Regions from separate parts of the Oceanisphaera ostreae genome, predicted to be linked through region 1. Evidence: predicted binding sites of a transcription regulator. Region 1 holds the regulator's gene; each other region holds the start of a gene.

Region 1 (3,284 bases):
CTAGTCGAGCTGACGGATAATAAAGTGACCTTTACCGATAACGTGGTGGTTAAGCAAGGCACCATGGATGTGCGAGCTAATAAGTTAGTGGTGATCCGCAATGAAAAAGGTCTGCAGTCCATGACCGCTTATGGTTCACCGGCCACTTATTATCAAATCCTAGACAGCGGTCAGCCTATAAAGGCCGAGGCAAAACAGATTCATTACGATATGAAAGCGCGTACCATGACGCTATTGAAAGATGCACAAATAAAGCAAAACGACAATATAGTGACAGGATATCGTATCCGCTATTACATCGACCGTGAGCAAATGGAAGCGGAAAGCCAAGGCGGTAAAGACCGCGTTACTACTATTTTTTTGCCAGAGCAGCTGCAGAACATGAACAACAAAGAGGCTCAATAGACACCATGGCTACCCTAAAAGCCCGTAATCTACAAAAAAGTTACAAAGGACGCCAAGTGGTGGCCGACGTTAGCCTAACCGTTAATACCGGCCAAATTGTCGGCCTGCTTGGGCCTAATGGCGCGGGTAAAACCACGTCTTTTTACATGATAGTGGGCTTAGTACAGCGTGATGCAGGCAGCATCACCATCGATGATCAAGACATTAGTCATCAGCCCATGCATGTGCGTGCCCAAGCGGGCATTGGTTACTTGCCACAAGAAGCCTCTATTTTTCGACGTCTGAGCGTGGCTGACAACTTAATGTCGGTGCTAGAAACGCGCAAAAATTTAACCGCCAGCGAACGCACAGAAAAAATGGAGCAACTGCTCGAAGAATTTAATATTACGCATATTCGCGACAACACCGGCATGAGCCTATCGGGCGGCGAGCGGCGACGGGTTGAAATTGCCCGCGCATTAGCGGCCGACCCGCGCTTTATTTTGCTCGATGAGCCGTTTGCGGGTGTTGACCCTATCTCGGTGCTCGACATTAAAAAAATCATACTGCACTTGAGAGACAGAGGCTTAGGCGTATTGATCACCGACCATAACGTGCGTGAAACGCTCGATGTATGCGAACGGGCCTATATCGTTAGCCATGGCCACCGCATTGCCGCTGGTACACCTGCAGAGATACTCAACAACGAGCAGGTCAAGAAAGTCTATCTTGGTGAGCAATTCAGCCTTTAGCTGTGCCGCCGGTGCTCCCAGCGGTTGACATGGAAGGACTTTTTCAACGATGAAGCCAACTCTTCAATTACGCATGGGTCAGCAACTGACCATGACTCCCCAGCTGCAACAAGCTATTCGATTGTTGCAGCTGTCTAGCTTAGAGCTACAGCAAGAAATTCAGCTCGCCTTGGATAATAACCCTTTGCTCGAACAAGAAGAGCCAGAGGAAGAAGGAAGCCAAGACTTATTAGAAGTAGCCCCCCAGCAAAATGAGCAACTAGCCACTGATAAAGCCATGGAGCAGCATCAGCTGTCTGATGAGCTGCCCATGGATACCCAATGGGATGATATTTATACCGCATCCGCGGGTGGTAGCGGCAGTGCCGGACTTCCCGAGGGCATAGAAGAAACCGTCTACCAAGGGGAAACCACCGAAACCCTGCAGGACTATCTGTTATGGCAAATGCAGCTCACCCCCTTTAGTGATATCGACCAAGCCATTGCCTTAGCCATCATTGATGCGATTGATGAAGCAGGCTACCTTAGCCTCGGCATAGACGACCTGCTGGCCAGTGTGACGGGCGGAGAGCAACATATTGAGGCGGACGAGGTAGAAGCGGTTTTAAAACGCATTCAACACTTTGACCCATTAGGCGTGGCCGCACGTAGCGTACAAGAGTGCTTGCGCATTCAACTGGAGTCTTTACCCGTTGAAACCCCTTGGCTACGCGAAGCCTTGTTGGTGATTGAGCACCACATGGACTTACTTGGCAACCGGGACTACCGCTCTCTGCAGCGTAAGACTAAGCTTAAAGAAGACGAACTCAGAGATGTGCTTGCGGTGATTCAGCAGCTTGAACCAAGACCTGGCAACCGCATACTGCAGTCCAGCTCTGAGTATGTGATCCCCGATGTGGTGGTGAGTAAACGCAAAGGGGTTTGGGTTGCTGAACTCAATATCGACGCCATGCCTAAAGTGCGACTCAATCAAACATATGCCGCCATGGCCACCGGAGCTAAAAGTAGAGAAGACGGCCAATTTATTCGCAATCACCTACAAGATGCGAAATGGTTTATCAAAAGTTTAGAGAGCCGAAATGAGACCTTGCTCAAGGTTGCTAATTGTATTGTTGACCAACAACAGGCATTCTTCGAGTATGGGGCAGAGGCGATGAAGCCCATGGTGCTTAACCAGGTGGCAGAAGTGGTAGAAATGCACGAATCCACTATCTCGCGGGTAACCACCCAGAAATTTTTGCACACGCCTCGAGGTGTGTTTGAGTTAAAATATTTTTTCTCCAGCCATGTAGGCACAGATACTGGCGGAGAGTGCTCTTCTACTGCGATTCGCGCTTTAATCAGGAAGCTAGTAGGAGCAGAAAATCCAGTTAAGCCATTAAGTGACAGTAAAATCGCGCAATTATTGGCTGAACAGGGGATACAGGTGGCTAGGCGGACCATTGCCAAGTATCGAGAGTCGCTAGCCATCCCCCCTTCCAATCAGCGTAAACGCCTAATGTAGGCAGACCTAGAAGGAAGACGTTATGCAAATAAATTTGACTGGACACCATGTAGAAATTACCGACTCGCTGCGTGATTACGTCAACAGCAAGTTCTCTAGATTGGAGCGCCATTTCGATCATATGACCAACGCACACGTCGTTCTTACTCTAGAAAAGCTACACAAAGTGGCTGAAGCTAAAATTCACCTCAGCGGTGGAGAAGTTTTCGCCAACGCCGAGCATGAAGATATGTACGCGGCCATTGACAGTTTGTTTGACAAACTCGATCGCCAAGTCATTAAACACAAAGAGAAGCTCAAGCAAAAATAATCATGGAAGTCGCCGACATACTGAGCAGGGACTGCACTCGCAGTGTCGTCCCCTGCACGAGCAAAAAACGCGCTCTGGAAATCATCAGCGAGCTGGCAGCCCAGCACCTTAACGTTAACAGCCAACAGTTGTTTGACTGCTTGTTAGCACGGGAAAAAATGGGCACCACGGGCATAGGTAATGGCATTGCCATTCCTCATGGCCGTATTAGCGATGAAAACCGGGCAACCGCGGTGTTACTTACCTTTGCCGAGCCGGTGGAGTTCGATGCCATCGACAATCAACCCGTCGGTTTGGTATTTGCACTGTTCGTTCCTGAACAGGAGTGTAAGCA
Region 2 (3,284 bases), on a different contig from region 1:
ATGTTGGGCACCTTGCTTTTTTTAGCTCTAAACGGCCACTTGATTATGATTGAAGCCATCGTGCTGAGTTTTGACACCTTACCGGTGTCAATGAACGGCATTTCGGTGGCAAGTTGGCAGAACTTAGCCGGATTATTAACCCTGCTGTTTTATGCTGCGGTGGCTATGTCGTTGTCGGCGATAGTGGCGATGTTATTGATTAACTTTACCTTTGGCATTATGACCCGTGCTGCTCCGCAGTTAAATATTTTCAGTATTGGTTTTGCCGTGAGCATGGTATGCGGTCTGTTTATTTTATGGCTGACGCTGGGTGGTTTTTTAGGGCATTTTGAAAGTCAGTGGCAGCGCCTGCAATTGGTGATGTGTGACACCTTGCTGTTGACCTGTGAAGGAGGCTAAATGGCTGAATCAGAAGACGGTCAGGAAAAGTCAGAGCTACCCACAGAACAACGTCTTCGCCAAGCGCGAGAGAAAGGCCAGATAGCCCGATCTAAAGAATTAGGCACGGCGGCAGTACTACTCAGTGGTGCGTTTGGCTTAATTATGGTGGGCGACGCCTTAGGGAGCGCGATGTCGGATGTGTTTGTGCGTAACTTTACCATCGAACGCGCTACCTTATTCGACCCCGAATCTATGATGCCAGCCCTGGGTAGCTCTATGTTGGGATTAGCGTGGCCGCTGCTGGGCTTTTTTATTATCGTGTTGGTGGCCGCATTAGTGGGTAACAGTTTGCTGGGCGGGGTTAACTTTAGTAGCCAAGCCATGATGCCCAAGCTGAATAAAATGAGCCCGGCTAAAGGCTTAAAGCGCATGTTTGGCGTGCAATCTATGGTAGAACTACTGAAGTCTGTCGCTAAAGTAGTATTTATTGCCACCCTATCTATTTCTATATTAATGAGCCAGCTCGATAATATTTTGAGTTTAAGCAATGAAACGCTGCGCTCTGCGATGGTGGAAGCCACAGAGTTGGTGCTGTATATGGGGCTACTATTATGCATGGCATTGCTGCCGATAGTCGCCATTGATGTGCCGTTTCAAATTTGGAATCACACCCGACAGCTGAAAATGACGCTACAAGAAATTAAAGATGAATATAAAAATACCGAAGGTAAGCCTGAGGTAAAAGGGCGTATTCGTCGCATGCAGCAAGAAATGGCTAACCGGCGCATGATGGGTGATGTTCCCGAAGCCGACGTGGTGGTGGTTAACCCTAGCCACTTTTCGGTGGCGCTGCGCTATGACAAATTTACTCCTGGGGCTGCCCCAAAGGTGGTGGCCAAGGGCATGGATGAAGTGGCGCTTAAAATTCGCGAGATTGCCCGTGAATATGAAATACCTGTTATTTCCTCTCCGCCGTTAACCCGAGCGATTTATTTTTCTACCAAAATTGACGGTGAGATCCCCGACGGCCTATTTGTGGCCGTAGCTCAAGTGCTAGCCTATGTATTTCAGTTAAATAGTTGGCGCAAAGGCCAAGGTACACGCCCTGTTCCGCTAAAAGAAGACCTCCCCATACCCGATGAGTTTAAGGTTTAAAGATTTTTTGCCACGGAATACACGGAAGAACACGGAATAACACGGAAAAATAGAGATCAAATCTGAAAGGGATTTTATTGGTAAAGGCTGAGATTAGACCTTAGCAAAAGTTGAATATGCGGGTTGGTTTGGGTGTTATCTCCTATGCCGTCATCCTGATGCACGTCAGGATCTCGATTTAGGTTTTTAGTGACTTAATACGAGATACCGGGGCTAGCCCGGTAAGACGGCGGAAAATACCAGACTAACCCAAGTCGGTATTTATCTTTAGCTTGGTGCTGGGCGCCGGGCGCTGTCAATTAAGTGGCTTGTTTATTGCATGCTTTTAGCCATCAATCTTTGCATAACGTAGCGGTAATGGCATTTAAGGATAATATTCAACGGCTGGGGCCTTGGAACTCATGGTTTAGTAAGGGCTTGGGTACGCCTTTGCTGGTGCTGGCGGCACTGGGCATGGTGGTGTTGCCCATTCCTGCACTGCTGCTCGATATTCTATTCTCCTTTAATATCTCCTTAGCTTTGGTCATCTTAATGGTGGCGGTTTATAGCAAACGGCCACTGGATTTTGCCGCTTTTCCGACCGTGTTATTAGTCGCTACCTTGCTGCGCTTGGCGCTTAACGTAGCCTCAACACGAGTGGTGTTGCTTGAAGGTCACGAAGGCGAGGGGGCGGCCGGTAATGTGATTGAGGCCTTTGGTAATGTGGTTATCGGCGGCAACTACGCGGTGGGTTTAATCGTGTTTTTGATTTTGATGATCATCAACTTTGCCGTGGTTACTAAGGGTGCGGGCCGTATTGCTGAAGTAAGCGCGCGCTTTACCCTAGACGCCATGCCGGGTAAGCAGATGGCGATTGATGCAGACTTAAACGCCGGCTTAATCAACCAAGATGAAGCCAGAATGCGCCGCGCCGACGTGACCCAAGAAGCTGACTTTTATGGCTCTATGGACGGTGCCTCTAAGTTTGTAAAAGGGGATGCCATTGCCGGCATCATGATCCTGTTTATCAATATTGTTGGTGGCTTTATTATCGGCATGGCCCAACATGGGCTGTCGTTTAGTGAAGCGGCAAAAATTTATACCTTGCTCACCATCGGTGACGGCTTGGTGGCGCAAATACCTTCTTTGATGCTGTCGATTGCCGCCGCTATTATCGTAACTCGTCAAAACAACAGCGAAGACATGGGTGAAGCCATGTTGGGCCAGTTGTTTGATAACCCCAAATCTTTGTCGATTGCTGCCGGTATCTTGATCACCATGGGCTTGGTGCCTGGCATGCCGCACTTCGCCTTTCTGTTATTAGGCGGTTTGTCTGCATTTGCCGCTTGGTGGACCACCAAGCGTAACAAACGCGTGGCACAAGAAGTGGTCGAGCAAGCCGATGCCCCCAATTTACCCAGTAATGAAGTGAAAGAGCTGGGCTGGGACGATGTAGTGCAAGTGGATACCATTGGCCTTGAAGTTGGGTACCGGCTGATAAGCTTGGTTGATCAGGCCCAAGGCGGCGAGTTGTTAAGCCGCATTAAAGGGGTGCGCAAAAAACTTTCTCAAGAGTTGGGCTTTTTGATCCCCGCGGTGCATATTCGTGACAATTTAGACCTGGGCCCTAATCAATATCAAATTACCATGATGGGGGTGAGCTCAGGTACCGCCGATATTTATCCCGAACGTGAGCTGGCGATAAACCCAGGCCAAGTATTTGGGCCCGTGCAGGGCATAGACACCCGCGATCCGGCCTTTGATTTAGA
Region 3 (3,284 bases), on a different contig from region 1:
GCAGACTGACCGTTCTGCGCCACAATTTCTGGATTCCCGCCTTCGCGGGAATGACGTTCCTACGCGAGATTTAAAATCATCCTGCTCCGCAGTCCCTGCAGCTAAAGCGCAGGCTACAAGGTCGGTGTCTTTTGTAGGGTATCCATATTTTGAATAAAGGATAACTGCTCTCCCACCTCTGTATTTCAACATTCAACACTCAGCATTGCCGTTTCGGTCACTTCCCGCGCCGTAGTTTTTCATACACATTTAGATCTAACTCTAACTCGGTAATGTACATATCGCCGTCGGGGTAGCTGTTCACTACTTTTGCGCCACGTACTATGCCGCGGCTGCTGTTTATCACGGTGCCATCTTGCAAAATATTGCTGTTCATAGTGCTTGAACTAGAAGACATAACGCCACCCAGTTGCTCGGTTAGCTCACGATAGGCATCCATTTTAGAAGCACGCATGGCATGTAATAACTTTTGTTGATGATCCGCCGGGTTTTGCAAGCTAATGGGCGCATACCCCACCGCATAAAGATGATTTTTAGCCGAATTAGCTCCATTCTGCTGGCTGCTACACCCAGCTAAAGTCACTAATAACAGTAGCCAAAGCTTACTTCGCATAACGGCTCCGTTCTGCAGCGGTGATCACTCGCGGTTGTGGACCCCTAGCGTTTAACATACCAGCTACTAAATACTCAGGAATATAATGCTGAGCACTGGCCACCACACTATTATCGCCAATAGAAACTAAACGCGCATTAATTAAACGACCACCGGTGGTTTCACTTACGGTACCGTGCAACAAGTAACGTGCATCCAACTGTGCGCTTAGCTGGCGATAGTCACGGCTGGTGCTAACGTCACCCTGAGGAGTAATGCGAATAAAAGGCAACGTTTTAAAATCAACAACCCGTAAGCCGTATTGATTAAGCTGAAACATCATGGTTTCGGAGAGTAAGCGGCTAAAGTTACTCTGACTCTCATAGTCCTGTTGATCAACAAAACCACTGACCGCAATACCTGCTTGTCCATTTAAATTATGCGCGCTGGACAGCAGACGAAAAGCAAGCGCCGATATATGCTGTTGCAGTAAAGTTTGCCCCTCTACCGCTGACGGTTCAGAGGGCGGCAGATAGACACTGCGAGCACCAGCACGCATCCGCATTGGCACACCATCTCTAATATGTCGAGGCGCTAAGTTTGCCTGTACTAAAGGACCCCGAGGCTTACTGTGAATGTAGTGAGACGCATGATCATGAGGCAGATAATGATGATGAGGATCAAAGACTGGCCTTTCTGTTGACGTACAGGCAGTCAAGCCAAATATGGCAACAAGAAAAAAAGGTTTTATCATTGTATAACTCGCTAAAATTAGTGGTATCAATAACTTATCGGCTGCTAAACAATAAGCTTTAATTTTATTTCCTCCATAATACATCTTCGTTTGTTAATAAAAATAACGAGTGTAAAAAAACTATGCATTTACATTATAATATTTTATTTAATGGGCAAGGTTTTTGCATAATCCTTGCCCATAATTGATCGACGCTGTGCTTTTATGAAACAGCCGTCTTAACACAGGATGATCCAGTGTCAATAAAAGCCCTTTTGCCCTCGTTGCTTCTACTGCTGCCGCTGACATTGCCGTTAACAGCTAACGCCAACTGGTATCAGACCGAAGGCTCAGCACCATTAAGCTTAGGCCCCGAAACTGCCCGCCAGCAAGCGTTGGAACAAGCGCTAACTGAAGCGCTGCTACAAGCCGGAGCATCACTGACCACTGTGCAGTCGGTTACTAACGGCGCGCTTTCTGAGCAGCAGCTTGATATTGCAGCTCAGGGTGAGCTTATGGATTATGTGGTTCTTAAAGAACGGCGAGCGCAAGGCCGACTGTGGCTAACCCTTAGAGCCGATATCTGGCCGAATAAACAAGTAACACCACAATGTAACGGTCGTTATAACCCAGGCGTTACCCTCAGTAACTTTGTGCTGCAATATCCCGAACAGGCTCGTTTTGGTCAAATATTTGACTTAGGCACCGCTGTTACTGCAAAGCTCGCGCACCACCTCACACCCAGCGTCAACCTAATGACACAACTGCCCTATCAAGTGATCACAGACCGCCAACTGCCTCGCAGCCCAGGGCTGCGCCAAGGCGGAGATGTACTAGCCAAACAGCAGCAGTCTAGGTTGTTGTTAAGTGGCGTGATCAATGACATTAGCATGGCAGAAGGCGACTGGGTGAAATGGCGCTTTAGTGACATGCCACGTCAGTTTAGCCTGTTAATTACGCTAGAAGACAGCTTCACAGGCGAGCGCTTAGTACAGCAACGCTATCAGGTAGAAGCGCCGTGGGCTTATAGCAAACACGCTAAGGTAAAAGTACTAGCACAAGAGTTTTGGCACTCAAGCTACGGGCAGCCCGTCGACCAGCTGCTACAACGCATTGCCCGAGATATTACCAATGCTCAGTCGTGCATGAAGGCCATCGGCCATATCTTGCAGCAGTCTGAAGAAGGTATCTTAATGGACTTAGGCCGGCAATCAGGCATTCAACCGGGCGATCGCTTCACCCTTATTAATCGCCGCCAGCTGCAGCCCGGTTATTACAGTGAAACCTCTACCAAGGTACAATTTGTCGTGCGGCAAAGCCATACCGATTACAGCATACTCACACCAGCGGATAATCAAGCAAAACAAGTACGCATCACCCCAGGCGACATCATGACGGCAATACATTAAAGTAAACACAGCGCCCGGCGCCAAGCACCCAGCTAAACAAAGGGCTAAAGAATATTGCTGAGTGTTGAATGAAAACATTTAACTCAACACTAGTTTGTAGCCAGCGCTTTAGCTGCTGGGACTGCGGAGCAGGATGTTTTTTAAATCCCGCTAAAGAACGTCATCCTCGCGTAGGCGGGGACGGACTATCAGCTAAAGCGATAGCCTACAAGAAACACCGAATTTCTGCCGTCATACCGGACGCGTTCCGGTATCTTGTTTCGTCTTTAAAGGTCAAAAGCGAGATCCTGATGTTCATCAGGATGACGGCTGTAGTGCGTCATCCTGACGTGCGTGAGGATGACCCCTTTCTATCCTTGTTTTTTGTAGGGGCGAATTCATTCGTACAATAATGGTGGCACGGCCTAAAAGAGACCAATTTACAAAAATACATTTTCAGATTTGATCTCTATTTTTCTGTGCTTCTCATAAATAAAGAGGCGTGTATTTTATGGCGAAGAGATCGTTAGTCTTACTGTTTAAGTAATGCCGCTTAACAGGCGTGGTTCTG

Evidence for each region. The regulator sigma-54, encoded in region 1, starts transcription at its own class of promoters, with help from an activator protein. The targets are predictions, from matches to a motif close to TGGCACNGTTTTNGCTT.
Region 2: flhA (flagellar biosynthesis protein FlhA) is a predicted target of sigma-54. The motif match lies at 1,841-1,857, and genes of this name have one in related genera.
Region 3: ACFQ1C_RS04050 (flagellar assembly protein T N-terminal domain-containing protein) is a predicted target of sigma-54. The motif match lies at 1,499-1,515, and genes of this name have one in related genera.

What each region holds. Positions count from the first base shown of each region.
Region 1 covers NZ_JBHTJS010000004.1:37,148-40,431, reverse strand. Annotated here, with positions in the region: gene lptA (lipopolysaccharide transport periplasmic protein LptA) at 1-405, shown strand, start outside; gene lptB (LPS export ABC transporter ATP-binding protein) at 411-1,136, shown strand; gene ACFQ1C_RS01875 (RNA polymerase factor sigma-54) at 1,186-2,640, shown strand; gene hpf (ribosome hibernation promoting factor) at 2,663-2,950, shown strand; gene ptsN (PTS IIA-like nitrogen regulatory protein PtsN) at 2,953-3,284, shown strand, end outside.
Region 2 covers NZ_JBHTJS010000003.1:37,614-40,897, reverse strand. Annotated here, with positions in the region: gene fliR (flagellar biosynthetic protein FliR) at 1-399, shown strand, start outside; gene flhB (flagellar biosynthesis protein FlhB) at 400-1,536, shown strand; gene flhA (flagellar biosynthesis protein FlhA) at 1,894-3,284, shown strand, end outside.
Region 3 covers NZ_JBHTJS010000010.1:91,872-95,155, reverse strand. Annotated here, with positions in the region: gene ACFQ1C_RS04060 (LPP20 family lipoprotein) at 218-613, opposite strand; gene ACFQ1C_RS04055 (FlgO family outer membrane protein) at 603-1,157, opposite strand; gene ACFQ1C_RS04050 (flagellar assembly protein T N-terminal domain-containing protein) at 1,583-2,734, shown strand.